Linked DNA regions of Oleidesulfovibrio alaskensis DSM 16109. Each later gene encodes a partner of the first gene's protein in a complex. Links are inferred from orthologs where the notes say so. Each region holds a gene or a part of one and is shown on either strand. Other genes may lie near its edges. The genes, in order: H586_RS0111195 and H586_RS0109815.

Region 1 (15,355 bases):
ACGCGGCATACATGGCGACATGAACCGCAAATTCGCCCGCCTGCCCCGACGCGATCCCGAATTTGACACCGTGGCGCGCATCAAATCCATCATTCTGGACCCCAGAGTGGACGCCGTGCTCAATCTGCATGACGGCAGCGGTTTCTACCGGCCGCAGTGGGAAGACGCGCAACGCAATCCCAACCGGTGGGGCCAGTCCGTCATCATTGACCAGTCGGACATAAAGGCACAACGGTTCAGCAATCTGGAGCTGCTGGCCAGAAACGCCGTTGACCACGTCAACAGCGAACTGCTGGACACCGCCCACCGGTATTACCTGAAAAACACCCATACCAGCATGGGCGACCGCGAAATGGAAAAGACCCTGACCTATTTCGCCATCCTGCACGGCAAACCGGCGTTCGGAATTGAAGCCAGCAAACAGTTTCCCACACATATCCGCGCCTATTACCATCTGCAGATTCTCGAATCGTTCATGCGCCAGATGGGCATACAGTTCCGGCGGCACTTTCCGCTGACCAAAGGCGGGGTATACGCCGCCATAGAACGCGACGTAGCCATGCGCCTGTATGACGGCCGCATCACACTGCCGCTGGACGACATACGCCGCGCGGTCAACTATGTGCCCATGCGCAAAGACCGTCCGGTAACCTTTTCGCCCCTGCGCCCGCTGGTCACGCTGCTGCCGCAGAGCGGGTCCTTTGACGTGTACTACGGCAACCGCAGACTCACCGCCATAAGACCGCAGTATTTTGATTTCGACGATACACTGCACAGCGTGACGCTGGACATAGACGGCCGCACCGTTGCCGCAAGTCCCGGCGACATCGTTTCGGTGAACAAGGTGTTCGCCGTGCGCCCGCTGGCAGGGTACCGGGTAAACATTATCGGCATGACCAGAGACGGCGTGGACGACGAGGCAGGGCTGTCCGTACGGCGGGAAGACTTTATGCCGGGCTTTTCGCTGGACACCGGAGAATCGCTGTACAGGGTTGAAGTATACCGGCTGCGGCAGGGCCGCGATGATGCCTTTGCCGGCATGCTCATAATGAACTTCGGCGGACCGCAGTCACGCCAGCAGCTGGCCATGGAAGCACCCGACGCCATGAACGCCGCCGGAACGGAAAAAAAAGCCGATCAGGCAGGCCGCTGATGGCCATGCCGCCAGCACGGCGGCATCATGTACCGGACAGACAAAAACGGCGCCGGATTCCTGTGGAATCCGGCGCCGTTCAGTATACGGGCAGGGCAGAGTGCCTATTTTTTTCTGTCACGGTTTTTGGTGTGGCTCGACCGGAAACGCACCCGCATGGGGGCATGCTCGATTTCAAACCGTTTCCGCATGAATTTTTCCAGATACCGCGCATACGACTCCTGAATACGCTCATGGTCGTTGACAAAAAACACAAACGTCGGCGGGTTGGTTTCCGCCTGTGTCAGATAAAAGAATTTGGGACGCACCCGTTTGACCACCGGCGGCTGGTGACGGGTGACGGCTTCCGTAAGTGTCCGGTTCAGCAGCCCCGTACCCACGCGCACATAACATTCCTTGTTAATTTTACGGGCCATGGGCAGCAGCTTGTCCACTCCGCGGCCGCTGCGCGCAGAAATGTACATGATGGGCACATGCTTGCAGAATGTCAGGGCATCATCGTACAGACGCTTCAACGCGGTCAGGCCATCCCGGGGCACAAGGTCAATTTTGTTGATCACCAGCATGAACGGCGTCTTGCGCTCGTCCAGCAGATCAATGAGACGCTTGTCCTGCTGTGTCAGACCTTCCACCGCATCCAGCACCACCAGCGTCACATCGGCCTTGGTTGTCGACTTGAGCGAAGAGTTGACGCTGTACCGTTCCACAGGGTCCTGAATCTTTGCCCGACGGCGCACTCCGGCCGTATCCACAAAAACATAGCGCCTGCCGCCCAGTTCCACGGCAATATCCACGCTGTCGCGGGTGGTGCCCGCCACATCGGAAACAATCATGCGGCGGCTGCCGCTCAGGGCGTTGACCAGCGAAGACTTGCCCGCATTGGGGCGGCCCAGCATGGCCAGTTTGAGGGGGCGTTCCTCTTCTTCCTGCGGGGCGTCTTCGTCTTCGGGAGGCAGCAGATCAAACAACTCGCCGCTGAATTCCCGCACATTGAATCCGTGAGCGCCGGAAAGCGGGATGACCGGAAAGCCCAGCGTATGGAATTCGGCCATGTACAGGTCGGCCATTTCTTCGCCGTCCACCTTGTTGACGGCCAGCAGCACGGGCTTGCCCGATTTGCGCACATACGCGGCCAGACTTTCGTCAAAGGGAGTCAGCCCCTCGCGTCCGTCCACAACCAGGCACAAGGCCACGGAATCGGCAATGGCCTCTTCCGTCTGGCGCAGAATCTCCGCCTCGAACCCGCGCAGTTCGTCCGGCCCTTCCGCCACGGCAGCGTGTTCGTCCAGCGTTATGCCGCCGGTGTCAATAATGATGAACTTCCGGTCTCCCACTTTCACATAGCCTTCCATGCGGTCACGGGTTACTCCGGGACGGTCATGGGTTATGGCTCTGTTGCTGCGGATCAGCCTGTTGAAAAGGGTGGATTTGCCCACGTTGGGGCGACCGATGAGAGCTATCTTGGGTAACATGATATTTTCCGGTGCGAGGCAGAGCCTTGCGCGTATGCAGCAGACCGGCAGGCCTGCCATGTGATTGCGGGCGACCGCGGCGGGAATCCCCTGCAAAGGCCGCAAGGGAGAAGCCCATTACCGCAAAGCCGACTCACATGCAAGCACTATTCATAGCAAAAGCCGGGCAGTTGTCCAAGTCCGCGGGGTACGTTATATCGCATTCTTCCGTGTTTGCGGCTTTCCGTGCCGGGTGACGGCGGCGCCGTATCCGCCGGCGGAACACTGCACTGCAGGCTCTGCGGACTTTGTGAAATTTTGGACTTGACGCCGCCCTGCTGAGTGTCCATAGTCTGCACACGCGCAATCCGCGCCAGATCAGGAATCGAGGAGTTCTCATGTCCACGGAATTCGGCAAGGCCCTTAACCAGATTGTCGAAGTCATGATGTTTGAAAACTGGCTTCGCTTTTATTTTATCAACGAAGAAGAAGATTCCGCTCTGCTTATCCGTGTTCCGGAACAGGCGGAAGAGCATATCACCAAGGATTATGCTCATCTGGCCGGCATGCTGGAGCTTCTGAACAATAAAGAAATCACCTTTGAATCGTCGCGCAACGCCGTCTGCACCTTTGTGGCCACCAGTCTGGAAGGCCGCACCATGCGCAATGATCTGGCGGCGCGAGTTTTTGACAGCTCCGTCTTCCAGCTGGAAATGCAGCTCTTTAACATCTGGGTGCAGTCGCACGAAGAGCAGCTGGACAAATCCTTCATGGAATTCAGCACATGGAAAAGCATGTTCGAGGAATGGAAAAAGTCTGACAAAGTAAAAGACTATGTGGCTGAAATGAAAGACACCCTCGTGCGTTCAGCCAAGGAAACCTGTACTGTGCAGTAGCTTTCTGACGGTTTTTTGCGTCTTTCCGGCGGCACCCTGCGGGGTGCCGCCTTTTTTATTGCCGCAGTTACGCCTTCTGCACATAGCCAAAGCCTGTCTGTTGGCTTACCGTAGGTAAAAATACAGACCGGCTCTGACCAAGGAGGGCTGTATGAGCAAAATCCGTTCGGCCATTCTGGCCTCATTTGTGGCTGATTCGCTGGCGCTGGGCGCACACTGGGAATATGACCGGGAACGCATTACGCGCGAACTGGGCAGAGTGGACAGACTGCTTGCCCCGCGCCTGAACACCCACCATGCGGGCAAAGAAGCGGGCGACCTGTCGCACTACGGCGACCAGACCCTGCTGCTGCTTGAAGCTGTGGCGGAAACCGGCGATTTTTCGCTGGCACGTTTTGCCGCCAGATGGCAGCAGATGATGGTGCATTACAACGGGTATATGGACAGGGCATCGCGCGATGCGCTGACACGGTTTACAGAAGGACTGCCTCCGGACAAAACCGGCGCCGTGACTTCCGATTTTTCCGGCGCGTCACGGGTCGCACCTCTGCTTGCCGTACTGGGAGACCATGAGGACAGACTGGCGGCTGCCGCCCGCGCACAATGCCTGATGACTCACGGCTCCGTGCTGGTTGCCGACGGTGCGGAATTTATGGCGCGCGCCGCACACGCCCTGCTGCAGGGGCAGAACGTTCCGCAGGCGCTCGCCACGGCTGCCGGGGCTGATTATGCGCAGCTGCCCGCACAGGACTGGCTGGCATTTGCCGACATGCACGCCGCTCTGGAAGGATGCGAAGCGGTATCACGCTTCGGGCAGGCATGCGGCATGAAGGGCGCGTTCATGAGCGTGGTGCATCTGGCCGTCCGGTATGAAAACGCACCGGCCGAAGCGCTGGTGGAAAATGTCATGGGCGGCGGGGATTCCTGTGCCAGAGGTCTTGCTCTGGGCATGCTGCTGGGGGCGCGCCACGGGCAGGACTGGATACCCGTACACTGGCTTTCCGGACTGCGCAGCAGAAATGCCGTGGAAGAATGCTTCACCAGACTGTGGCGCTGAATGCAGGTTTATACCTGTCCCGCTGCCGGCCCGTACCGGCTGCAAAGACACGCTGCGGACTCTGCATACAAAAAGACCGGACGGATACCCGTCCGGTCTTTGCTGTACGCATCAAAGCAGCGTCAGATCCCAGTTGAAGGAACTGCTGCGCGACGGCTCAGGCACTTCGCGCGGCGGCTGCTCTTTCATATGAACAAAGATCGTATACCCCGCTGCCTTCAGTTCATCCTGATGAGCGGTGATATCCAGCGGCCACCCCGGGAAAATCCACGTATTCTGCCCGTAGCGGCGCGCCCAGAAAGGTTCACGCTTGGGACTGAGGAAGGGTTCGCCCTGTTTGAGCGGCTGCAGCGGATTACGCGTGACCCCCATGGGCCAGTAGCCCGAAAGCACCACCCCGAGGGGCAGGGGACTCATGGACGGCAGAGAAAGCACTTCTTCGCCCGACAGCTCGGGGCTGACTATGGCCCCGCGGAACCCCATGCGCTCCAGCACGGCCAGAGCGGCGGGGTTGGCCACGTTGCAGAAAGGACCGGCCACAGGCGCTATTTTGGCATTTTCCGGAAAAAGCTCCATCTGCCACGGGGCTCCCAGTACAAAATGACGGGCGCCGTTGCGCAGCACCTGCGTGATAAGGCGTTTCCACTGGTCTTCCTCGTTGGGCCAGATCACGGGCGGCAGCCACCACGAATACCGTGAGACCAGCGTCCGCGACACTTCGGCTGTGCGGGGAGACAGCCACAGTCCGTCCACCACGCCGCCTTCGCGTCCGCCGCGCCTGCCTTTGGGAATACTGCCGTGCAGCAGCACGGTAAACCCTTTGCCCGGCTTGTCCAGACGTGCCGGCAGCACCGGTTCGAAATCCACGGAGGTCTCGCTGCCGCCGCGCACGTCGGCCAGACGGCCTTCCCAGCGGCGCAGCAGGTCCACAAGGTCTTTCTCGCGCCGGTCGATCAGAAATACGGGAGTTCCCGCCGCGGGCGGCCGCCCCTTGGCATGGGGCAGAGTAAATGCCCCGCCCTTGGGCACTCTGCGGGTCACGCGCACAGTGCGGTGCCACGGATCATCCTCGAACCCGACACGCAGAAAGTCCTGCGGCTGCAGCTCCATACGGGGCTTGAACTCCAGCGCACCCTTTTTATCGCGCGCCAGTTTGCCCACAAGCATGCCGGAACTGGTCGAATCGTTGGGGGCCGTCACCGGATGCTGGCGCTGCGGCAGAAAACGGGCATGGGTAGTGGGACGGCTGAGCGCCTGCTTCAGCAGGTCTTCTGCCTGCTTGCGTACCGAAGGATCGCCCGGATTGTCGCGCAGCATGCGGTATGCCGTGACAGTGTAAAAAACATAGTGGGGGCCTTTCTTGCGCCCTTCTATCTTCCACGACGACAGATTTTCCATGTCCAGCAGGTTGCGGGCCAGCACGTCCAGCGAGAGGTCGAGGCACGAGAAATACCGCCCCTCGCGGCTCTTCTGCTTGTACACACGGCGGCAGGGCTGCACACAGCGTCCCCGAAGCCCCGACTTGCCCCCCATGTAACTGGACCAGTAGCAGCGGCCCGAAACGCAGTAGCACAGGGCCCCGTGCACAAAAAGCTCCAGATCAAGCCCTTCGGGACAGGCGTCGTTACACTGGCGCACCTCGTCTATATCCAGCTCGCGCGGCAGAATGACACGGTCCGCCCCCATGCGGCGGGCAGCGTGCAACGCTGCAGGGTGCGTTATGTTGGCCAGTGTCGAAAGGTGAATTTCACCTTCAAATCCCGCCTGTCTGGCCATCTCCACGGCGCCGAGGTCCTGCATGATAAGCGCATGGGGCTGCACACCGCGCGCAAGCCGCCGTATGAGCCGTCCCGCCGCGGCAGGGTCGGTCGGTTTAAGCATGGAGTTGAGCGCTATGTAAACTTTGCGGTCTTCGCGCCTTGCCAGTTCAACCATGCGGGCCAGTTCCTTGACGGAAAAGTTGTCGGCCTGCATACGGGCGGAAAAATGCTTCATGCCCACGTACACGGCGTCGGCGCCGGCGGCCAGTGCCGCAAGAAAAGACTGCGTATCGCCTGCAGGGGCAAGTATTTCGGGTAATTTTTTCATGATCAGATTCCGTTGCGGGGCGGAAGGAATACGGCCGCACCAGCGCACTCTGCGCGGCAAGGCAGCCGGACGGCCATGTCTGAAAGGAGTTCCGTCAGATACACGGCACGCGGCAGACAGACCAGCACCCCGGCACAGTTCCGCCTGCAACCCTGCATCTAACCATAGTCGGGCCCAGATGCAACAGCAATGATTCCGCCACGGGGTGCCGCCCGCAAAAAAAATCCGGCAGCGCTGCAAATCGGAACACCGGCGGGTTCCTCTTGTCATGCGCCGATGAAAACACTATGAGTTTGCAGCCGCGCCGCATGTAAATCTCCGCTTACCTGCCTTTGCCGCCCACTCTGCGCGGCCCGCCGCGCAGAAGAACGCGCCATCGCCGCTCTTTGGCAAGATAGTGTTGACCCGCTCAACCTCCTGCCCTAGACAATAGGGAGCCATGCCTGCGCCAAAGTGCGCGCGGCTAAGAAATACGAGGAATTTGAAATGAGCGAACAGCAATGCACCGAACTCAAGGTGCTGGATACTGTCCCCTTCGGACAGGTTTCGGGAGATGCGCAGTTTTACGCTCTGCGCCTTGAAAAACCCCGCTGGAAAAGCTGGAAACCCGGCCAGTTTGTCATGATACGCCCTCAGGGATGGGCGCTGGACATGCTGTGGGCCCGTCCCTTTTCCATCTGCCGCGTCAGCAGCCGCGATCTGGTTCTGTTCTTTCAGGCAGTGGGCCGCGGCACCCGCAGACTGGCAGACCTGAAAGCGGGCGACACCGTTGTGGTCTGGGGGCCTCTGGGCAACAGCTTTGCGGTGGAGCCTGAAACGCCCACGCTCATGCTGGCCGGCGGCATTGGTATCGCTCCCTTTATCGGTTATGCCCACACGCACCCCAAACCGTGGAACCTGTGGATGGAATTCGGCCACCGGATGCCTCTCGGATGCTATCCGTTTGAAAGCATCAACGAAAAAATCATGGCCGACAACCATCAGGAAGAATGCCCCGACGACCTGCTGCGATTCATCGAGCGTCTGGAAAAACGCATCGCCGAATACGCGGAACAGGACGGGCTGGTACTGGCCTGCGGCCCCACTCCGTTTCTGCGCACGGTACAGCGTTTTGCCCTGCAATACGGCGCGCGCTGCCAGCTTTCGCTGGAAACCCGCATGGCCTGCGGCGTGGGCGGATGTCTGGGATGCGTCACCAGCACGACGGAAAAACACCACCTGCACCACACGCAGGCGGGCAAAGCGCAGGTCTGCAACAACGGTCCGGTTTTCTGGGCCGATCAGGTAGACCTGGATAAAGCATAGGAGCGCTGTCGTGGATTTGCATGTCACCATACCCAGCGGCCTGCACGGCCTTGAGCTGAAAAACCCCGTCATGACGGCCTCCGGCACATTCGGCTACGGTGTCGAATTTGCCCCCTACGGCGACCTTGCCCGTCTGGGCGGCATAGTGGTCAAAGGTCTGTCGCTTAAAGCCCGTGCCGGCAACCCCATGCCGCGCATCGCCGAAACCGCATGCGGCATGCTGAACGCCGTGGGGCTGCAGAACTCCGGCGTCGAAAACTTCATCACGCAGAAGCTGCCGCAGCTGCCCTGGCAGGAAACACCCGTCATCGCCAACCTGTATGCCTGCGACCCTGACGAATTTGCCGAACTGGCCGGCATACTTGCCGCCGAAGAAGGCATTGCCGCCATTGAAGTGAACATCTCGTGCCCCAACGTAAGTGAAGGGGGCATACTCTTCGGACAGGATGCAAGACAGGCCGCCCGGGTGACCGGCGCCGTAAAACGCCGTTCCGGCACCAAGCCCGTCATCGTCAAACTGTCGCCCAATGTCACCGACATTGCCGAAATTGCCCGTGCAGTGGAAGACAGCGGGGCGGACATGCTTTCGTGCATCAACACGCTGAGCGGCATGGCCGTGGACATCCGCAGCCGCAAGCCTCTGCTGGCCAATGTCATCGGCGGACTTTCCGGCCCTGCCATCAAACCCGTGGCCCTGCGCTGCGTATGGCAGGCCGCCCGCTCTGTCAGCATTCCGGTCATCGGCATCGGCGGAGCCACCACGGCAGAAGACATACTGGAATTCATGCTGGTGGGCGCACACGCCGTACAGATAGGCACCGCCAACTTCATGCGCCCCGACTGCGCCTTCCGGCTGGTGGATGAACTGCAGCAGCTGGTGGATACGCTGGGCATCACCAGCTGGGATGACTTCAGAGGCTCGCTGGACATCAGATAAGTTTTCGGAAAACTACCGGAAAGCAGCCCGGAACGCCGTTCATTCTGCGGCATTGCGGCATGTTATCACAGCGGCACGGCACAACACCGCCATCAGGCCGGAAAGGATTTCCTTTCCGGCTTTTTTTTGCACCGGCTCTGAGCGCAGGAAAGGCAGAACGTTTTCAAACTGTTGCACGGCACGCACCAACTGCAACGACTGACCATTTTTGTACAAACATACTTGCCTTGAATAGTGCGAACACGTACAACTTCACAAAATCAATAAAAATGCCGCGTTGCAACGCGGCATGACGGGAGAGCCGTTCACTCGAATCACTCACACCTTACCGCTTCCGAGGAGGACCGCATGGAAACCATGCCAGACGAAAAAATTGTCTCGCGCGGAAAAGAATTTTTCACCAGCATCAGCGGCGAAGCTCCGTCCATCTTCAACAAGGGATGGTGGACCGGCAAAGTCATGGACTGGGCCATGAAAAATGAAGACTTCAAAGTCCAGCTTTTCCGGTTTGTCGACGTTTTCCCGTATCTGAACACCTCGGAATCTCTTTCGCGGCATATCCGCGAATACTTCGCCGAAGGCGGCGACGTGCCCGCAGTGCTCAAATGGGGAGCCGGAAAAGCCGGCATAGGCGGCAAACTGACCGCCATGCTGATGGAAAAAACCATCCGCTCCAACATTGAAAACATGGGCCGGCAGTTCATCATCGGCCAGAACGCCAAAGAAGCCGTCAAATCCATAGCCAAACTGCGCAAAGACGGTTTTGCCTTTACCGTGGACCTGCTGGGCGAAGCGACTGTGAACGAGGAAGAGGCCGACGCCTATCGCGACGGCTATCTGGAGGTGCTTGACGCGCTGGCCAGAGAACAGGACAAATGGTCGCCCCTGAAAGGTCCCGGACCGGACACGGACACAGACTGGGGCTGCACCCCCAGAGTCAACGTATCCATCAAGCCTTCCGCACTGTATTCACAGGCCAAACCAGTGGATATAGAAGGCTCGGTGCAGGGCATCATGAAGCGCCTTGTGCCCGTGTACCGCAAGGTTGTAGAAATGAACGGCTTTCTGTGCATTGACATGGAAGCGCTGAAATACAAGGAAATGACGCTTGAACTGTACCGCAGACTGCGCAGCGAGCCGGAATTCCGTCATTATCCGCATCTTTCCATCGTGCTGCAGGCCTATCTGCGTGAATCGGAAAAAGATCTTGCCGACCTGCTGCACTGGGCCCGCACCGAAAAGCTGCCCATTGCCATCCGGCTGGTTAAGGGCGCTTACTGGGACGCCGAAACCGTCATAGCCAAACAGAACGGCTGGGACATTCCCGTATGGGTGCACAAACCACAGTCCGACATGTGTTTTGAACGCATGGCCCGCACCATTCTTGAAAACAGCGACATCTGCTACTTCGCCTGCGGTTCGCACAATATCCGCACCATTGCCGCCACCATGGAAACAGCCCGCCAGCTGGGCGTGCCCGAAACACGATACGAATTTCAGGTGTTGTACGGCATGGCCGAACCGGTCCGCAAAGGCCTGCTGAATGTGGCGGGCAGGGTGCGGCTGTACTGCCCCTACGGCGAGCTTATTCCGGGCATGGCATATCTGGTGCGCCGCCTGCTGGAAAACACAGCCAACGAATCATTTCTGCGACAGAGCTTTGCCGACGGCACCGACATGGAGCGGCTGCTTGAAAATCCGGAGCTGACCCTGCAGCGCGAGCTGGCAGCCCGTCCGGCACCGGTGGAGCCTTCCGGCACGGGAGGCATTCCGCCGTTCCGCAATGATCCCATGATAGACTTCACCATACCCGAACAGCGGGCCGCCTTTCCGCGGGCCATAGCCGAGGTACGCGCCGCCGCAGGCGGCACCGTGCCTCTGTTCATCGGCGGTAAAGAAGTGTTCACGCAGGACACCATGCCAACGACCAATCCGGCCGACCCCGATGAAAAACTCGCCGATGTATGTCAGGCGGGCATAGCGGAAATCGATGCGGCCATCGAGGCGGCGGGCAGGGCGTTTCACATCTGGCGCGATGTGTCACCCGAAGACCGCGCCAACTACCTGTTCAAGGCCGCGGACGCCGCACGCAGAAGCGCCTACAGGCTGTCCGCATGGCAGATTCTTGAAGTGGGCAAACAGTGGGATCAGGCATACCACGATGTGGGCGAAGGCATAGACTTTATGGAATACTATGCCCGCGAAATGCTCCGGCTGGGCAGGCCCCGCCGCATGGGCCGCGCCCCCGGCGAACACAACCACCTGTTCTACCAGCCCAAAGGCATTGCCGCCGTCATCTCGCCGTGGAACTTTCCCTTTGCCATCTCCATCGGCATGGCTTCTGCGGCCATAGTGACGGGCAATCCGGTCATTTACAAACCATCCGGCATTGCCGCGCGCATCGGCTACAACCTGACAGAGGTCTTCCGCGAAGCAGGACTGCCCGACGGCGTATTCAACTACTGCCCCGGACGCAGCTCGGTCATGGGCGATTATCTTGTCGAACACCCCGCAATCAACATGATCTGCTTTACCGGATCCATGGAAGTAGGCCTGCGCATTCAGGAAAAAGCGGCCGTTGTACAGCCCGGACAACACCACTGCAAACGCGTCATCGCCGAAATGGGCGGTAAAAACGCCATTATCATTGATGACGATGCCGACCTTGACGAGGCCGTGCTGCAGGTCATTTATTCGGCATTCGGCTTTCAGGGGCAGAAGTGCTCCGCCTGCTCGCGGGTCATCGTGCTGGACCCCATATACGACCGCTTTGTGAAGCGGCTGGTCGAAGCCTGCAACGACCTGAAGATAGGACCGGCAGAAGATCCGGCAAACTACATGGGCCCGCTGGCCGATGCCTCGCTGCAGAAAAACGTCGGCAGATACATTGAAATAGCCAGAGAAGAAGGCACCATACTGGTTTCGCGCGACGATATTCCCGCGCGTGGCTGCTATGTGCCGCTTACCGTGGTTGCCGACATTACTCCCGACAGCCGCATAGCGCAGGAAGAAATATTCGGTCCCGTGCTCGGCGTCATGCGGGCCTCCACCTTTGAAGAAGCGCTGGAAATCGCCAACGGCACCCGGTTTGCCCTGACCGGCGGCGTGTTCTCGCGCAGTCCGGAACATCTCGAAAAAGCCCGCAAAGAATTCCGCGTGGGCAACCTGTACCTGAACAAGGGCAGCACCGGCGCGCTGGTGGAACGGCAGGCATTCGGCGGCTTCAAGCTTTCCGGTGTCGGCTCAAAGACCGGCGGCCCCGACTACCTGCTGCAGTTCATGGACCCGCGCGTAGTGACGGAAAACACCATGCGCCGCGGATTCACCCCCATCGAAGAAGACGACGACTGGATTGTATAACGCGGGTACGATCCGGTAAGAAAAACAAACATGAAAGGCTCCTGAAAAGGAGCCTTTTTTTTATCAGTCGGAAACCTTACAAACCTATCAAGACAATCATGCCTGTGCATGCCGGCAGCCTTGCCGGAGTTTATATCTGCGAAGGTTGCCCGCATACTGCAGCCTGTATACGGCGCAGCCAGCTGCCATCAGATCACAGCTTGCGCATCTTGTTCAGGGGCCAGTACACGTATCCGGCTTTTGCCGTTATTTCCTTTTCAGAAACGAGAGTCTGAAAGTTTTGCGGATTACGGGCACCGACAACATAGTGCCCCTTGGGTATCAGGTAACCATCGCCTGCGTCAGCAAACGTTCCTGAGCGCGTGCAGACAGACGCAGGGCATTTTTCGCCCGCAACGCCATGAACCTGTAATATAAAAGGACTCTTGCTAAAAGGGCCTGTTGTTTTTTGCTCAATTATCACAAAATCACCTTTGACAGGCTCTTGCTCCCAGTATTGATACGGGACGCCCAATAGCGCTGTTCCTGCCTCAAGCTCTGGCGACAACATCGTACTGCCGGAGGCTATGGAAAATGCATGTAATCTACCCGCAGGAAATTCTCTGCCCGGTCCGAGAGTTGCCGCTGCAAGCCCCGCAACAAGCGCCAGCCTTGACCATTTCCCTGCACTACCTTTCGCATCTGCAGCTTTATTCAGACGCGCTGCGTCAACAGCGGAGTATAAGCGGATGGCAGTATCCAGCAGCACTACAAAAACGACCAGCGCCAAGTACCGGTCATTGCTTAGTGCCACGGCAGCGTTCAAAACAAAATAACCGGCTGAGCTGCCTGATGCCAGAATCAGGGCCTTAGACACTTTTCCCTTAACTATCTGACCTGCCCCCGGAACAACAAATGACAATAAAGCCAACAGGACATTTGACATAATTATATGAAGTTCCCGTGAAAGATTGATTTTTGTATCAGAAACAGCAACAGCACATGTTCTGTACCTTTACCATAAGCTGTTTAGTTATCGACATAAAACACGCTGGTTCCATCTTCGCCCAAACCATCTTTTGCCCCGCAACATGCACTCTGAGCGGCCATTTCCTCAACTTTCAACGCACCCTCACATTGGCAATAGCTTTGATTCTATTCTGGAGTTGATAACAAAAATTATTTTCAATGCCAAATAAAGGGGCAGCATCCGACAACCCTTTTTATTCCTATTCGACAGGTGCAACCGAGCAACTGTGCACACAACAATAGCTGTGAAAAAAGCCCCATAAGGACAAAAAAACAGCCCGCCGGCCACATGGCCGGCGGGCTGTTTACTATGCGTAATCATCCTGTCCGATGGACGCTACAGGGCAGCCTTCAGAACGTTCCGGCTTACTTCCAGCGTCTGGTCGCCGCGCTCGGACATAGCTGTCAGGCCTTTTGCTTCCAGACCCTTGATTACAGCGTCGAAATGCTCAACGCCGAGCTTATGGTCGGAAAGTCTGGTTTTAACGCCCAGAGACTCAAAGAAGGCTCTTGTCCGGGCAATGGCGGCATCAATGCGCTCATCGTCTGTGCCTCCGGTGATGTTCCAGATGCGCTCGGCATACTGCAGCAGCTTTTCGCGTTTGGCATCGCGGCGCACATCCATCAGGGCAGGCAGAATGATGGCCAGCGTCTGGCCGTGATCAAGCCCGTAAAGAGACGTAATCTCGTGCCCGATCATATGGGTTGCCCAGTCCTGCGGCACGCCGGAACCGATAAGGCCGTTCAACCCCATGGTTGCGCACCATACAAGGTTCGCACGGGCATCATAATCTTCGGGGTGATCAATGGTGTAACGTCCGATTTCAATAAGGGTCAGCAGGATGCCTTCCGAGGTTCTGTCCTGAAAGCGTCCTTCCACGGGAAAGGTGAGATACTGCTCCATAACATGGACAAAGGTGTCCACCACTCCGTTTGCCACCTGTCTGGCAGGCAGCGAGTAGGTAAGCGTGGGATCAAGAATCGAAAACTTCGGGAAGGTAAGCGGGCAGAGTACGGGGAACTTTCCGTCACCCTTGCTGATAACTCCTCCCATGTTCATTTCAGAACCGGTGGCGGGCAGCGTTACCACGCATCCCAGCGGCAGAGCTTTTGCGGCGGGCACACCGGCAAAGCCGTGGTACAGCAGCGACTCAGGATCACCGTCATGCACCGATGCCAGCGACACAAACTTTGTCCCGTCCATTACGGAACCGCCCCCCACAGCCAGCAGAAAATCCACACCTTCACTGCGGACCTTTTCCACCGCCTTCAGCAGTGTTTCGTACCGCGGGTTGGGTTCAATGCCGCCGAACTCGTGAACGGTTCTGCCGTTTTCAAGGGCAGCCCGCACCTTGTCCAGCGTGCCGAACCGGCGGACACTGCCCCCGCCGTACAGAACAAGCACAGTGGCACCGGCAGGAACCAGCGTATCAAGCTCCGCCAGTCTGTCTTTGCCGAAAACAATGCGGGTAGGGTTGTGGAAATCAAAATCAAGCATGCTGAAAACCTCCTGTGAAAACCGGCCTGACAGCACGACACAGCCGGACACATACGGCCCGTCCAGCGGCCCATGCCGGAACATTTATACGATAACGCTCCACTGTATCCTATCGGCTGCGCCCCGTCACCCGTCCCGCGCATAACATATGCCCGCACCCTCCGGAGATACGCTGACACGGCGCAGGGCTGCCTGCCATGAATCAGCCTGCGACAGGGTTTGCTTTTCCGTTGAGTATCCGTATAGTCACATATCGCGTAAATACCGGCATGTTACGCCCCCTGCTTCGGGGAGCGTGATACCGGCACATGACGCCAGTACCTGTTACGGAGTGTGAATCATGCGTGTATCACAGCCATCCGGCGGACGCACCATACCGCCCATACCACCGGTCCCCAGACGAGACGTGCTGGTGACCGTCAGCGAAACGCCTGCCCAGCTGCATGCGGCGGAGTTTGCTGCCCGCTTTCTGCACGATTCGCCGTCCATCGGCATTACACTGCTGTATGTGGCCCCGCCCAGACGCTATAAAAGCATCGGCCCTTACGGGCTTGTCATGGGCGAGGCAGGCATGGACGAAAAAGAGTTCCACCGCCATCTGG
Region 2 (15,440 bases), on another replicon or contig:
ATGATTCTTGCGGCGCTGGCCGTGGTTCATATCGTCTGGGGCGGCGGATTCATCGTGCTCAAGGTGGTGCAGGAGCATCTGGCGCTGGAGCATATCCTGCTGGGCAGGGTTATACTGGCGTCGCTGCTGTACCTGCTGCTGTGGAAGCGGATTCCTTCTCCGTGCTACCGCAAGGGGGACTGGAAGGTGCTGCTTCTGCTTGCGCTTTGCGAACCGTTTCTGCTGTTCACGTTCGAGACTCTGGGGCTGCGTTACACATCGGCCTCGCAGGGAGGCATGATTGTCGCCTGTGTGCCTCTTACCGTGGCGCTGGGGGCCTTTGCTGTGTACCGTGAAAAAATCGGGCGGCGGTGTCTGGCGGGCATAGTGTGCGCGGTATGCGGGGTGGTCGTGGTATCTGCTCTGGCAACGGCGGGCGATCAGGCACCCGCACCGCTGCTGGGCAACTTATTTATTTTCTGCGCCGTGCTGGCGTCAACCTGTTATGCCCTCAGCGTCAAGCATCTGTGCGCACGCTATCATTATATGTACCTTGCCGGAGTACAGGTTTTCGGCGCCACGGTGCTGTTTGTGCCCGGGGCGCTCATGCAGCCGCTGCCGCCTGCACATGTGCTGTTCAGTCCTCAGGTTGCGGGGTCGCTTCTGTATCTGGGGCTGGGCATCACGTTTCTTGTCTATTTTGTCATCAACTACGCGCTTACACGCATAAAAGCCGCGGTGGTCATTCAGTTCGCCAACCTTATTCCGGTATCCACGCTGGTGTTCGCCTATATTTTTCTGGGCGAGCGGCTTTCGTCCGCCCAGTATGCGGGGGTGGGGCTGGTGCTGGCGGGGGTGCTGCTGGCGGGGGCGTCGGGATCGGGCGAGCTGAACACCGGAAAAAAGGAAGGAGAGGCACATGCGCAGAAGGCATGTGCCGCGGAAGGTGCCGCCGGAGACTGAGCACAGTGCGGCAGCAGCTGCGGCGAGTATTGACCTGCGGCGCCGGGGGTTGTACGTGCTTTTTCTGATGGTCCGGTATATGTCTGTCCGTGCGGTTCTGACCGGCATGCCCGCAGGAACCGTATGGGGGGAAAAACTTGCTTGCTCCGCAGGCGGGATATGGCGTATGCGTGAATCCTGTAGTTTATTTCAGTATCTGCCCGGGGCCGGCGGTTGCGGAGTCCGGGCGGCAAGCCCCCGCACTCTGTTGCCGGTGGGCGGAAAAGCAGGAGAAGGCAAGGTGTTGTCCGCTGCATGGACAGGTTCGGCGCCGGTGGAATTGCTGTCCTTTGCTCCGGCATATGGTACGGTACGCATCATGTCAGCCATGCATCATCGCCGCGGACGCAGCGGTGCGCTCCGCGTTCTGTCCGCCCGGCGTTTTTTCCGGGCAGTATGTACACACAGGGCTGTACACCGCATGGGGCATGTGCTCCGCGCCTGTTTTGCGCCGGATACGTTTTTTTCTTTGTTCCGCGCCGGTAGCGGCTCTGCCGAAGTCCGGCACGGCATTGTTCCGGCATATATATCTGCGTTTCACGGTCCGGCACCGCACACCGGTGCCGGCGTTTTCGTTCATATAAATGGATAGTCCAGGGAATATTATGGAAGTGATATCCTTACAGTCCCGGGATGCCGCGTTTGCCGCAGAGGTCGCCCGCCGCAGCGGGCAGAATCTGGCCACATGTTACCAGTGCGGTAACTGTACGGCCGGATGTCCGTATACCTTTGTGTACGACATTCCTGTCAGCAGGATCATGCGTCTGGTGCAAATGGGCAGAAGAGACGAAGTGTTGCGGTGCCGTTCGCTGTGGCTGTGCGCCAGCTGTCAGTCGTGCACCACACGTTGTCCCAATAACATTGATGTGGCCCGCGTGGTCGACGTGCTGCGCCATATGGCGCGAGAAGCAGGATACGCCACCGAAGGCGCTGTCAAAAGCTTCGGCGATGCTTTTCTGGCATCGGTGGAGCGGCATGGCCGTGTCTACGAAATGGGTATGCTGGTCAACTATGTGCTGAAGACCGGCCGTTTCTGGACCGATTATGATCTTGCTCCCACGGTGCTGCCCAAGGGCAAGATCGGGTTCCGGCCGCATACCATTCAGGGTGCCGGTCATGTGGCGGCCATATTCCGCCGTTTCCGCGAGCGGCAGCAGGAAGACCGGCAGGCTGTTTCCGCCGCCGGCCCTGCCGCTGAGAGCAAGGGAGGCAGCCGATGAGTCTTGCCACTGTAGCGTATTATCCGGGCTGTTCGGGCGGCGGCACGTCTGCCGAGTACGAAAAGTCGACTCAGGCCGTTTTCCGCGCACTGGGCGTGCGGCTGGAAGAACTGCCTGACTGGAGCTGCTGCGGTTCCACACCCGCACACACGGTCAACCATGTGCTTTCGGCAGCATTGTCGGCGCGCAATCTGGCCATTGCCGCCACGGCGGGCCACAGCGTGGTGACCACCCCCTGTCCCAGCTGTCTTTCCAACCTGCGCACTGCTGCGCATAAAATGGAAGATGCGGAATTCCGCAGTCAGGTTTCGGCATTGCTGCATGACGGTGCCGCTGATGCCGATGTTGAAACGGGAGCGGATGTCGACGTGCGTTCGACCCTGCAGATACTGGCGGAAGAAGTGGGTGCGCAGGCTGTGCAGGAAAAGGTGCGCAAGCCCCTGAGCGGCCTGAAGGTGGCCTGCTATTACGGCTGCATTATGAACCGGCCCCCCGGTCTGATGCAGTTTGACGACCCCGAACACCCCATGGCCATGGACAGGCTGATGGAAGCCTGCGGGGCCGAGGTGGTGCCTTTTCCGCTGAAGGTTGAATGCTGCGGAGCGGCATTCGGCATGCCGCGCCGCGATATTGTTTCCGAACTTTCGGGGCGCCTGCTGGACGCCGCGGCGGACTGCGGTGCCGATGCCGTGGTGGCTGCCTGTCCTCTCTGCCAGATGAACCTTGACATGCGTCAGGGACAGGTGAATGCGGCCCGCGGTTCGCGGCACGCACTGCCTGTGTTTTATTTTACCCAGCTGATGGGGCTTTCCTTCGGTCTTGCACCGGCGGACGTGGGCCTTGCCAAGCTGGTTGTGGACCCCGGCCCCTGCCTCCGCGCGGCAGGCGTGCTCTAACGCCAAGGAGATGAAACCATGCGCATAGGCGTTTTCGTCTGCCACTGCGGGAGCAACATCGCCGCCACCGTCGACTGTCCTTCGGTTGCGGAGACGGCACGGATGTTCCCCGATGTGGTGTATTCCACCGATACCATGTACGCCTGTTCCGAACCGGGGCAGGAGGGTATAGTGCAGTCCATTGCCGAGCATAATCTGGACGGCGTGGTGGTGGCTTCCTGTTCGCCCCGCATGCACGAACCCACCTTCCGGCGCGCGCTGGAGCGTGCCGGGCTGAACCGCTACATGCTGGAAATGGCAAACATCCGCGAACATGTTTCGTGGATCGGCAAAGATATCAGACGCAACACGGTCAAGGCCTCGGACCTGATACGTATGGCCGTGGAAAAGCTGCGCCATAACGCTCCCCTTACGCCCAAGCACTTCGAGGTGACCCGCAGAGCGCTGGTCATCGGCGGCGGCGTGGCGGGCATTCAGGCCGCGCTGGACTGTGCCGATGCAGGCATAGAAGTGATCATGGTGGAGCGCGAACCCAGCATAGGCGGCAAAATGGCCAAGCTGGACAAGACGTTTCCCACTGTGGACTGTTCGTCCTGCATTCTCGGTCCCAAGATGGTGGACGTGGCTCAGCATCCCAACATCACGCTGTACGCCGCTGCCGAAGTGGACGAGATAAGCGGCTATGTGGGTAACTTTGAGGTCAAAATCCGCCGCAGGCAGACCTATGTTGACTGGTCCAAATGTACCGGTTGCGGCCTGTGCATGGAAAAATGCCCCAGCAAAAAAAGCTTCGACCGCTTTAACGAAGGGGTGGCCACAACCACGGCCATCAATATACCCTTTCCGCAGGCCATTCCCAAAAAGGCTTCCATCGATCCCGACTACTGCCGCAAGCTGCAGGGTAAAAAATGCGGCGTGTGTGAAAAGTTCTGCCCCATGGGCTGCATCGATTTCGAGCAGCAGGAGACCGTGGTCACCGAAAAAGTGGGCGCCATTGTGGCGGCCACGGGGTACGATCTTTTTGACTACACGGTGTACGGCCAGTACGGCGCCGGAAAATACCCCGATGTCATCACATCGCTGCAGTACGAACGCCTGATGAATGCCTCCGGCCCCACCGGCGGCCACATCAAGCGTCCTTCGGACGGCAGGGAACCCAAGGAAGTGGTTTTCATCCAGTGCGTGGGGTCGCGCGACCCCGCCGTGGGCAGACCCTACTGCAGCGGATTCTGCTGCATGTATACCGCCAAACAGGCGGTGCTGACCAAAGACCACATCCCCGATTCCAACTCCTATGTTTTTTACATGGATATCCGCGCCCCCGGCAAAGGATACGACGAGTTTACGCGGCGCGCTCAGGAACAGTACGACGTGCAGTATGTGCGCGGCCGTGTTTCCATGATTTTCCCGCGCGGCGACAAGCTGGTGGTACGCGGTGCCGACACGCTGGCAGGCACGCAGGTAGAGGTTGAAGCCGACCTTGTGGTGCTGGCAGTGGGGGTTGAGGCTGCTCATGGTGCGCCTCAGCTGGCCGAAAAACTGCGTATTTCCTACGATCAGTACGGCTTTTTCATGGAGTCGCACCCCAAGCTGAAACCCGTGGAAACCAACACCGCCGGTGTGTATCTGGCCGGAGCCTGTCAGGGCGCCAAGGATATTCCCACATCAGTGGGACAGGGCAGTGCCGCGGCTTCCAAGGTGCTGACACTGTTCTCGCGTGAAATGCTTGAGTCGGACCCGCAGGTTGCCAAGGTTGATACGGCGCGCTGCGTGGGCTGCATGAAGTGCGCCATGACATGTCCTTTCGGCGCGGTGCGTGAAACGCAGGACCGTGCAGGCAATGTGAAGGCGGACGTGCTGGAAACCGTGTGTCAGGGCTGCGGCATTTGCACGGCAACCTGTCCGCACGGGGCCATTCAGCTGCAGCATTTCACAGACAACCAGATTCTTGCGGAGGTTAATGCCTTATGTCCGCCCCTGATGGACGAGAGCTTCGAATAGTCGGCTTTCTTTGCAACTGGTGCTCCTACGGGGGGGCGGATACCGCGGGTGTGGGCCGTTTTGTGCAGCCCACCGACCTGCGCATTGTCCGTGTTCCCTGCTCCGGCCGCATTGATCCGTTGTTTATTGTACGCGCGCTTATCAGCGGTGCTGACGGCGTGCTTGTATCGGGCTGTCACCCCCGTGACTGCCATTATGCAGCGGGCAACTATTATGCCCGCAGGCGGCTTGAAATGCTCAAGCAGTTTTTGCCGGTCACCGGTATCGATCCTGCCCGGTTCGAGTACACATGGGTGTCCGCTTCCGAAGGGCAGCGCTGGCAGCATGTGGTGACAACATTCACCAGCCGCATACATGATCTCGGCCCCGCGCCCAGAATGACAGGCGGAAACGGCTATGCCGAACTGGCCGACATCGAGCGTGCGGTGCAGGCCGGTCAGGGATGCCCCTGCCATCTCAAGGAGGTGCGCTCATGAGCGTGCTGCAGGAATTGAAAGAACAGATACGCGCCGCCCTGCCGGAACTCGACATGGTTCTGGGCTGGGAGCAGGGCTTTGACGCCCTGCACATGCGGCCTTTGTTTATCCGTACCGAAAAAGATCTTGAGCGGCTTGTGCTCAACCCGCTGTGCGTGCACAGCCTTGCCACCTATCTGCCGGGTCTGCTGCGCGGGGCCGGAAACGATAAAAAGGTGGGCCTTGTGGTCAAAGGCTGTGATTCGCGTGCGGTCATACAGCTGGTGCAGGAAAAGCTCATCCCCCGCGACAGAGTGGTCATGTTCGGCTTCGGCTGCAACGGCATAGTAAGCCTGCAGAAGCTGGAAGCCGGAGCACAGGGCTGTACCGGAATCGGCAGCGTGGAGTTTGCCGGCGACAAGGTTGTGCTTTCGGCGCCGGATACCAAGGTGGAACTGCCGTTTGCAGAGATACGCAGCGGTAAATGTGAAACCTGCCGGTATCATAACGCCATAGATGCCGATCATTTTGCCGGAGCCCGTGTGGAAGAGGGCGCAGTGCCCGCAAAGCATCCCACACTGGAAGAGTTTGAAAAACTGCCGTTGTCCGAGCGTTTTGCTTTCTGGCAGGAGCAGATGCGGCGCTGTGTGCGTTGTTACGCCTGCCGCAACACCTGCCCCATGTGCGTATGCCGGGACCACTGCATTGCCACGTCGCGCAATCCGCACTGGCTTACGCAGGAATCCAGCACCGCGGAGAACTTCATGTTCCAGATGATCCATGTGATGCACCTGACAGGGCGCTGTGTGGAGTGCGGTGAATGTGAACGCGCCTGTCCGCTGGATATCCCGCTTATGCTGCTGCGCCGCTCCATGAACGGAGTGGTCAGGGAGCTTTTTGCCTACGAAAGCGGTACCGACCCCGATGCCACGCCCCCTCTGCTTACCTATCAGGTAGAGGAAGAGACCATTAACGAGCGAGGCTGGTAATGAGCAGACAATTCATCAGCCATGACAAGATGACCGCGTGGCTCGACGCACTTTCACGCGACCGCGCCGTACTGGTGCCCATGGACGACTGCGGCACGGTGACGTTCCGCCCTTATGTGCCCGGGCGCAAGGCGCTGCTGGACAAGATGCCCGTGCGGGCTCCGAAGGAAGGGGTTTTTCCGCAGACGGAAACTTTGCTGCGCTTTAAGTACGACAAGGATCCCGAAAATCTGGACAGGGTGAAAGTGCAGGTGCGCGAAGTCCTGCCCACACAGAAGGCTGTGGTGGTGGGAGGACGTCCCTGCGGCGCCCGCGGGCAGCTTATTCTTGACCGTGTGTACAACTGCGACACCATGCGCGACCCGTACTACGTAAGCCGCCGCGAAAACACCCTGTATGTTACCGTGGCCTGTACCAGCGCCGAGAGTACCTGCTTCTGCCACAGCGTGGGCAGCGGGCCGGATGATTCCGAAGGTTCCGACGTGCTGCTGGTGCCCGTAGAGGGCGGTTATGTGGCTGAAGGAGTGACGGAAAGAGGCCGTGAGCTGCTGGCGGAAGGCGACTTTGAGTCTGCCTCGCAGGCACGCATGGACGAGGCCGGTGCCGTCATCAGCCGCACCCGCGGTCAGCTGGGCGAAGCCCATGACTATTCAGACGCGCCCCGCAAGCTGCTGGAGCGGTTCGACGATATGGACTTCTGGAATGAACAGGCAGCCATATGCATAAGCTGCGGCGCCTGTACCTACCTTTGTCCCACCTGCTACTGCTTTAACATGACCGATGAACAGTCTGGTCTGCAGGGCAAACGTCTGCGCACCTGGGATACCTGCATGTCGTTCGAGTTCACGCTGGAAGGCAGCGGGCACAACCCCAGACCCACCAAGGCTCACCGCCTGCGCAACCGCATGGGCCATAAGTTTGCCTATTACCCCGAACTGCACGAAGGGCTGATAGCCTGCTGCGGGTGCGGCCGCTGCATCAAAAGCTGCCCTGTCTCGCTGGATATCCGCGCCGTGGTGCAGGCCGCACAGAATCATAACGCAGTCCCTGAAGAAGCCGAGGAGAAAGCCGATGCATAACAACCCCAGCCTGCCTGCTCTGGCAACTGTTTTGGAGGTTGTGGAAGAAACGCCCAACATCAAGACCTTTCGTGTCCGCTTCAACGACGAAAGCCTGATGGAGTCGTTTTCCTTCATGCCCGGTCAGGTGGGGCAGCTTTCCATATTCGGCGTGGGTGAATCGACGTTTGTCATCAACTCTTCGCCCACGCGCATGGATTATCTGCAGTTCAGCGTAATGAAGGTGGGCGAAGTGACAAGCCGCCTGCATCAGCTGAAAGCCGGTGATACCGTGGGCGTGCGTGCGCCGCTGGGCAACTGGTTTCCCGTGGATGAAATGAAAGGAAAAGACGTGGTGTTTGTTGCGGGGGGCATAGGTATGGCTCCGTTGCGCACACTGCTGGTCTATATGCTGGACAATCGCGCCGACTACGGTAAGATCACTCTGCTGTACGGCGCGCGCTCTCCCGTTGATCTGAGCTTCAAGTACGACGTGGAAGAGTGGATGGCGCGGGATGATCTGGACGTGGTGCTTACTGTGGACGCACCTGCCGAAGGCTGGGAAGAATCCGCCACGCGTCGTGTCGGGCTGATTCCCAATGTGTTGCTGGAACTGAACCCCGCGCCGGAAAACTGCGTGGCCGTAACCTGCGGCCCGCCCATCATGATCAAATTCACCCTGCAGGCGTTGAAAAAGCTTGAATTCGGGGATGAACAGATCATCACCACTCTTGAAAAACGCATGAAGTGCGGCGTCGGACTGTGCGGCCGGTGCAACATCGGCACAAAGTATGTCTGTGTCGACGGACCGGTTTTCCGTTACTCTGACCTGAAGGACTTGCCTAACGAACTCTAGCCCCTTGAAGGAGGCATCATGGCGGACCTGTTTAAAGCCGGCGACATCGTGCGCGCTGCGGAGGAAATTGAAATCCGCGGCGAAGACTTCTACCGCCGCCTTGCTGCGGCTTCGGAAGATGAAGAAGCCCGCAGGCTGTTTCACTGGCTGATGGAAGAGGAAATGGCCCACCGTGCCATATTCAAAGCCATGGGTGAACGCATTGCCCCTGTGGAACTGCCCGCATGGGCCGATGAGGCTGACTACCTCATGTATATGCGCTCGCTGTTGGACAGCCATGCCCTGTTCCGTCCCGACGCTGTTCCGGCAGAGCAGCTCGGCCGTGAAACTGCTCTGCGCATCGCCATGCAGTTTGAAAAGGATACCATGCTGTTCTTTGCCGAAATGCGTGACTTTGTGCCCGAAGCTGAAGGCAGGCATATCGACGCGTGCATCGCCGAAGAGCGCAAGCATCTGAAGCAGCTTATGGCAATGCTGCGCAAATAGACGTCATGGTGCGCCGCACCGCCGCAATCTTGCTGCGGTTCTGCGCGGCGCGCTTTTTGTCAGATGAACGACGCCCCGCGGCATTATACCGCGGGGCGTTTTTATGCATATGCCCCATGCTTCCGCCGCGGATGCATCACTGCCGGCCGTGGCCGTCAAATCCGGAGAAGAATAGTATGAAACAGGCCATACTGCGGGCCATTGATGACTTTGCACGCGGGGTGCGCCCTGCGTTTTATAAAACGCCCAGACGCTGGTATCTGGTACATCGGGGCAGCCTGTATCCGGCCAAGGCCATATGGGCCATGGCCACGGGACAAGGTAGCGCGGGCAGCTTCAACACCCGTGACGCACGCGCCGGACTGGCAGAGGCCGGTTTTGCTGTGCGGGCTTTTGAACCGGAATCCGTGCAGTGGCCCGATGAAGATGTGCGCCTTGCCATCAGGCAGCTGCAGCAGGCTGCGGATACAGACCCCGGCGATGATGCGGCGGAAACTCTTTGCCCGCCTGGCATGACCGTGCGCGAACAGGCTGTCTTCCGGCGCAGTCCCGTGGTCGCTGCCAGAGTGCTGCTGCGTGCCGGTGGCTTCTGCGAATGCTGCGGGGCCCCCGCACCGTTTGTCAGCCGTGCAGACAACCTGCCTTATCTTGAGGTGCATCACGTCCGGCCGCTGGCAGAGGGCGGCGCGGATACTCCGGCCAACTGCATGGCGCTGTGCCCCAACTGCCACAGGCAGTTTCATTACGGCATCAAGCCGCCGGTATGTGCATTATCATCGTCGCGCTGAGGGAACGGCTTTGATGTAGTGCAATCTTAGCCGTACTGTCATTCTGTTGTCACCTTCCGGGGACATATCCTTGCCAGCCAATGCGGCAGTGCCGTTTTTTTTTATTTGTTGTCAGGCAAGGAGAATTCACATGCGTCCGTCTTGTTTTCAGCGTTCCGTAAGTGTTGTCTGTATGCTGATGACGCTGCTGGTCTGCGCGCACAGCGCAGCCGCGGCAGAGTCTTTTGCAAAGAAACCCGCAAAATATGTTTTTCTGTTTATCGGTGACGGCATGGGCCTGCCGCAAAAGCAGGCCACAGAAGCGTTTACAGGCCGTCAGCTGGTTCTCGATTCTTTTCCGGTGCACGGCATAACCACCACCCCCGCCGCCAACAGGTTCATTGTGGATTCCGCTGCTGCGGCCACGGCCATGAGTACCGGTCAGCTGACAGATGTGGGCATGATAGGTATGGCGCCGGACAAGACAAAAGTGAAGACCATTGCCGAAATGGCCCGTGAAAAGGGCATGAAAGTGGGCATTGTTTCTTCTGTCTCCATTGATCATGCAACTCCGGCTGCGTTCTACGCTCACGAGGAAAGCCGCAACCTGTACCATTACATCGACCATGCACTGGCTTCGTCCGGATTTGACTATTTTGCCGGTGGAGGCATCAAGGACCCCGCGGGCAAGCGTAAAGGCGTGGAACCGCGCGGCAATGCCATGGATGCCATTAAAAACGCCGGATACAAAGTGGTGACGGACCGCGACGAGTTTTTGAAGCTGAACCGCAAAGACGGAAAGGTGTTTGCGTACAACAGCTGGCTGCAGGATTCCGGTGCGCTGCCCTATGCCATGGACAGCCGCCCGGGCAAAGATATCACTCTGGCAGAATTCACCGCCAAGGGCATAGACCTGCTGGATAACAGCAAGGGCTTTTTTATGATGGTTGAGGGAGGTAAAATTGACTGGGCCTGCCATGCCAACGATGCCAAAGCAGCCATTATGGATACTGTGGCCTTTGACGAGGCCGTGGCCGAGGCTGTCAGATTTTACAAAAAGCATCCCGACGAGACCCTGATTGTTGTGACGGGCGACCACGAATGCGGCGGCATGACTCTGGGATTTGCCGGTACGGCATATGAGTCTGATTTTGACGTGCTGAAAAAACAGTATGTCTCGTTTCAGTATTTTGCCGATGATGTGCTGAAGCTGTTTAAAAAAGAGCATCAGGGTTCGCTGGCGTTCAATGACCTGAAGCCCACCATCACACATTACTTCGGGCTGCAGTTTGCAGGCGACCATGCAGACCCCATGTATGTGCAGCCCCACGAGCTTGCCCAGCTGCAGGATGCGTTCGTCAAGTCTGTGGCGGGCGATTCCATGAAGCTGAACGATCCTGTTTCCGTCAACCTGTACGGCGGATACGATCCTCTCATTGTCACTATAACCCACCTGCTCAATAACAAGGCCGGGCTGGCGTGGACATCCTTCTCGCATACAGCGGTTCCCGTGGGAACAACCGCCGTGGGCCGCGGTGCGGACCTTTTCGGCGGATCGTATCACCAGACGGCCATTGCCAAAAAGATCATGACGGCCATGGGTGTGAAGCCCCATGTCTATGTGGCGGCCAACTGATCATCTGACTGTTGCAGAAACAAGGGCGGCGCGGCCTGCGGGCTGCGCCGCTGTTTTACATGCCGTGCGCGGCTTATGTGGAGAGAACGCTATGCGCAGCAGACTTGACGGGGCCATGGTGCTGTTGTTTGCCGTGTTGTCCTGTGTGTTGTGGATGCTGCCCACGGGATTTGATGCGCGTATGGACACATCGGCCATACGGTGCAGGGGCAGGGTGCTGTCTCAGGATTCCGGCGGGCTGCAGCAGCACACACTTATCAAGGTGGGGTATCAGGCTCTGGAGGTTGAAGCGCTGGACGGGCCATATGGCGGGCAGCGGTTTACCGTGCTCAATCAGTTGCAGGGAAGGATGGATCTGGACAAAGTTTTTTCTGCCGGAGACACAGCCCTGCTGGTGATAACACACAGGAAGGACGGCAGTGTGGACACCGTGGTGGCGCAGGATCATTACCGGCTGGGGCTGCAGGGCGCGCTGCTGTGCGTGTTCGGCCTGCTGTTGCTGGCTTTCGGCGGATGGACAGGGGCCAAGGCGCTGCTGAGCTTTGTTTTTACCGGTCTTGTATTATGGAAGCTGTTTGTGCCGCTGCTGCTCAAAGGGGTTGCCCCGGTGCCGCTGGCTTTCGGCGTTGTGGCGGTGCTGACGGCGGTTATTGTGTTTCTGGTGGCCGGTATCAGCCGGTTGGGGGTGACGGCCTTTCTGGGCGCCATGCTGGGGGTCGGGGCCAGTTCTCTGCTGGCAGTATGGGCGGCCGGTGCGCTGAAGCTGCACGGTGCCGTTATGCCCTTTGCAGAGACCATGCTCTATGCCGGATACGCTCATCTGGACATTACAGGTATTTATGTGGGGGCTGTTTTTGTTGCCGCTTCGGGTGCGGTAATGGATCTGGCCATGGATGTGGCCGCAAGTCAGCACGAGGTTGTTTCGCGTCATCCTTCCATCAGCACGGCAGAAGCTTTTATTTCAGGCATACGCGTGGGCCGCGCTGTTGTGGGGACCATGACCACCACCTTGCTGCTGGCCTATTCAGGTGGTTTTGTCACGTTACTTATGGCATTCATGGCTCAGGGAGTGCCGCTGGCCAACATGTTCAACATGATTTACGTGTCAGCCGAGGTTGTTAAAACTCTGGTGGGCAGTCTCGGGCTGGTGCTGGTGGCGCCGTTTACAGCGCTGGCAGGTGCTTTTATCTATACGCGTGTTCCGGTGCGGTCTGCCGTGTGCAGCAGAAAAGCTGCGGTGGTACCGGTGCCGCCGGCTCCGCTGCAGCCCCATAGCTGATGCCCTGCTGAACGGCTATGATGTCCTTATCTTTCGGGCATGGGCAGGGCTGCTGTCCGGCAGTTGTTTTGTCTGCGGCATGTACTGCATGGCTTCTGTCGTTCTGCCGTGCAGGCTGTCGGCGACAATGACCTGCCTTTGTCCGGTAGTCTGCTGTGTTCCGCCCGGCCGTATGGCATACTGCAGCCTGTAATGCTGAAAAAGGGGCGCATCCCGAAGGATGCGCCCCTTGTCTGGTATGGAAAGCGGACTGAGCTGTCAGTCCTTAGCTGCGCAGAATGGCTTTGGCAAATTCGTCCTGCACGTCGGTGATGAAAGGAATTCTCGTTTCCTTTTCTGTTTCGCGGTTGCAGGCCGCAATGTCTTCGCGCGAAATGCAGGAAAGTTCAAACTTGCGCGCACCTGCCATCAGCTGCTGCAGGCCGGCACCCAGTTTGTCGACCATGGACCACATGGCCACGGCGCCGAACGGAATGTTTTTCATTTCGTCTTTGCCCACCTTGGACTGCACGTCATACCATCCGGCAAAAATCTGCTCGGGGGTGGTGCCGAAGTCCGTCACCGTGCGGGGCAGTTTGTCCCAGTTGCCGCATACGGCTTCACGGCGTTCGGGGCGCAGTACGCCTTCTATGTTGGAGCCGAGGAAGCCGGGTATCATCATGGCGCGGCCCATGCAGATAAGTTTGGTATACGGTGCGCCCAGTGCCAGCGCCTTGAAAATCTGGCTGGATTTGGCAAAACCACCGGCAAACGACATGTCTACAACACGTTCACCCTTGGCTGCCAGCATCGAAGCATATTCATAGGCTTTTGCATGCAGCAGGATGGAGGGGACACCCCAGGTTTCCATCATGTCCCAGGGGCTCATGCCGGTACCGCCGCCGGAACCGTCGATGGTCAGCAGGTCGAGACGGGCTTCGGTGGCAAGCTTGATGGACATGGCCAGAGCCTGCATGCCGTACGAACCGGTTTTAAGAGAAAGACGTTTGAATCCGAGCTTGCGCAGGTAGTCAACGGAGTTCATGAAGTTTTCACGAACCTGCTCCCACGTGCCGAGGTTGGTGTAGCCCAGACGGCTGTGACGGGCAAAACCCTTGATGGCGCCGGACTTGAAAGATTCCTGAACTTCCGCACGGGAGGGGTCGGGGTCCACAAGGTAACCGCGCTCCTGCAGGAACAGAGCGTAATCAAGGCTTTCAACGATGATTTCACCGCCGATGTCTTTGGCTCCCTGTCCCCACTTCAGCTCAAGAATGACTTTGTCGCCGTATTTTTCGGCGATGTATTCGGCCACGCCGTTACGGGTATCTTCCACGTTCATCTGAACGATGATGGCGCCGTAGCCGTCGTAGTAGCGCAGATAGGTGTTGATGCGGCGCTCAAGTTCCGGCGCACTGGTTATGCGGCCGTTTTCCAGTGAAGATTTGCGGTCCACGCCCACCACGTTTTCACCGACCACAATGGGAATGCCGCACAGTGCGCAGCCCACGGCAAAAGAGTCCCAGTATTTCGCGGCAATAAAGGTGGAACCCAAAGCGCCGGTCATCAGCGGGAAACGGCATTTGGTCTTTTCGTCGGCGCCAAAGCTGGTTTCCAGCGAAGCATCGGTGAAAAGCGCATCGCCGGACTGAGCTTTGCTGCCGTTTTCACCCATGCCGTGGGCACCGTAGTTGTAGCCCTGAATGCGCAGAGAATTGTATGAAACGCCCACATGTGTGGTGTTGCCGCTGCCGGCGGTAACCAGCCCGAAATCGCGCGGGTACAGGGTGTCGCGACCTTTAAGGCATGAAAGCCACGTTTCGCATTTACCCATGCAGTCTGCGCGGCACAGGCTGCACAGCCCGGATTCGACAATATTGCCACGGTTAGTGGTGCCAAGCACGTCATTATTCTTCACGGGGGTATTCATAAGGCCTCCATAAGGATGATTTCGCTGTAAGGCAGCCCATATAGCGTGTAACCGCTCGGCGGGGCAAACAGGAAATGAAAAAAATATATGATTTATATTTTTGGCAATGTATGAATTTGTTATCTGTTTTTATAAAAAAGCATATGTGATTATGGAAATTGATATTTTAACTTTCAAATTTTTTGAGAAAAATGCAATGCATTGATTGCGGTAGTCAAAGTTTGCTAGTCTGTTAATTTTCTGCGTGTATGATTTTATATTGTGTTATCATGCATTAGGCTATTCAAGCGTTCACTTTTGTCATGATACGTTTTAATATTTATAATTTTATGTTTTTTTGACATAAACGTCAAAAAAGCCTTTTTTCGACAAAAACACATTTTTTTCATTTTTTTGTCAGCAGAATTCCAGATTCCGGACTTGCTACTGCAAAAAATTGCAATTTTGTTCACAGGTGTCTCTGCGGGGACAGGGATTTTTCAGGCAAAAAAAGAAAGGCGCCCGCCGTAGCGGGCGCCTTGTGCGCTGGTAGGCGCAACGGAAACTTACCATTCAGGAGCGAAAAGCTCGAAGAAAGCTTTGGGGTGGGCACATGCGGGACACAGGTCGGGAGCTTCGGATCCCTCGTGATTGTATCCGCAGTTACGGCAACGCCACACCGCGGTCTGAGGCCGCTGGAAAACGACATTTTTTTCAATATTGTGAGCAAAGGCAAGGAAGCGGCGCTCGTGGTACTGTTCGGCCACGGCAATGTTCATGAACACCTTGGCAAGCTGATCAAAGCCTTCTTCTTTGGCAATGGCGGCGAATTCAGGGTACATTTGCTCGTACTCATGATGTTCGCCTTCGGCTGCCGCAAACAGATTGTCCAGTGTGGAGCCGATGACGCCTGCGGGGTATCCGGCAG

The links.
Region 2: the proteins of H586_RS0111195 (region 1) and H586_RS0109815 are in contact, whole or in part, in a crystal structure (PDB 5UE9), measured with the Lactococcus lactis proteins. The link is inferred for Oleidesulfovibrio alaskensis DSM 16109 from one-to-one orthologs. Residues at the interface, in WP_025017116.1 of Lactococcus lactis: Gly25, Phe27, Phe29, Glu32, Tyr33, Lys35, Tyr36, Lys48, Phe56, Thr60, Pro61, Arg62, Val63, Ala64, Glu65, Thr66, Ala67, Ser68, Gly69, Met70, Ile74, Gln77, Pro223, Glu251, Phe274, Ala275, Pro277, Phe278; in WP_023189152.1 of Lactococcus lactis: Leu4, Gln5, Ala47, Ser48, Met49, Leu50, Leu51, Arg52, Arg53, Met95, Leu98, Arg223, Met224, Ala225, Cys226, Ile228, Gly229, Ala230, Cys231, Tyr232, Ala233, Val235, Glu236, His237, Asn243, His244, Ala245, Lys247, Glu250.

The regions. Positions count from the first base shown.
Region 1 is NZ_AXWQ01000018.1:11,348-26,702, reverse strand. What follows is about bases 7,010-9,923. They hold H586_RS0111195 (dihydroorotate dehydrogenase), read left to right. Parts: upstream 7,010-7,960; coding sequence 7,961-8,887; downstream 8,888-9,923. Other genes in these bases: H586_RS0111185 (proline dehydrogenase family protein), read left to right, coding at 9,236-9,923; H586_RS0111200 (iron-sulfur cluster-binding protein), read left to right, coding at 7,132-7,950. Outside these bases: H586_RS0111225 (M14 family metallopeptidase), read left to right, coding at 1-1,153; ribosome biogenesis GTPase Der, read right to left, coding at 1,258-2,625; H586_RS0111215 (hypothetical protein), read left to right, coding at 3,003-3,500; H586_RS0111210 (ADP-ribosylglycohydrolase family protein), read left to right, coding at 3,652-4,557; H586_RS0111205 (peptidase U32 family protein), read right to left, coding at 4,669-6,645; more of H586_RS0111185, read left to right, coding at 9,924-12,247; H586_RS20970 (hypothetical protein), read right to left, coding at 12,441-13,172; H586_RS0111175 (iron-containing alcohol dehydrogenase), read right to left, coding at 13,593-14,753; H586_RS0111170 (universal stress protein), read left to right, coding at 15,094-15,355.
Region 2 is NZ_AXWQ01000014.1:123,830-139,269, forward strand. The notes cover bases 6,536-9,534. They hold H586_RS0109815 (FAD/NAD(P)-binding protein), read left to right. Parts: upstream 6,536-7,613; coding sequence 7,614-8,456; downstream 8,457-9,534. Other genes in these bases: H586_RS0109805 (4Fe-4S dicluster domain-containing protein), read left to right, coding at 6,536-6,542; H586_RS0109810 (4Fe-4S dicluster domain-containing protein), read left to right, coding at 6,542-7,621; H586_RS0109820 (ferritin-like domain-containing protein), read left to right, coding at 8,475-8,942; H586_RS20100 (HNH endonuclease), read left to right, coding at 9,119-9,534. Also shown: H586_RS0109775 (DMT family transporter), read left to right, coding at 1-942; H586_RS20650 (hypothetical protein), read right to left, coding at 1,132-1,311; H586_RS0109785 (4Fe-4S dicluster domain-containing protein), read left to right, coding at 1,587-2,201; H586_RS0109790 (CoB--CoM heterodisulfide reductase iron-sulfur subunit B family protein), read left to right, coding at 2,198-3,097; H586_RS0109795 (CoB--CoM heterodisulfide reductase iron-sulfur subunit A family protein), read left to right, coding at 3,116-5,098; H586_RS0109800 (hydrogenase iron-sulfur subunit), read left to right, coding at 5,065-5,574; more of H586_RS0109805, read left to right, coding at 5,571-6,535; more of H586_RS20100, read left to right, coding at 9,535-9,730; H586_RS0109830 (alkaline phosphatase), read left to right, coding at 9,861-11,345; H586_RS18855 (YibE/F family protein), read left to right, coding at 11,437-12,624; H586_RS0109840 (glutamate synthase-related protein), read right to left, coding at 12,890-14,533; rbr (rubrerythrin), read right to left, coding at 15,079-15,440.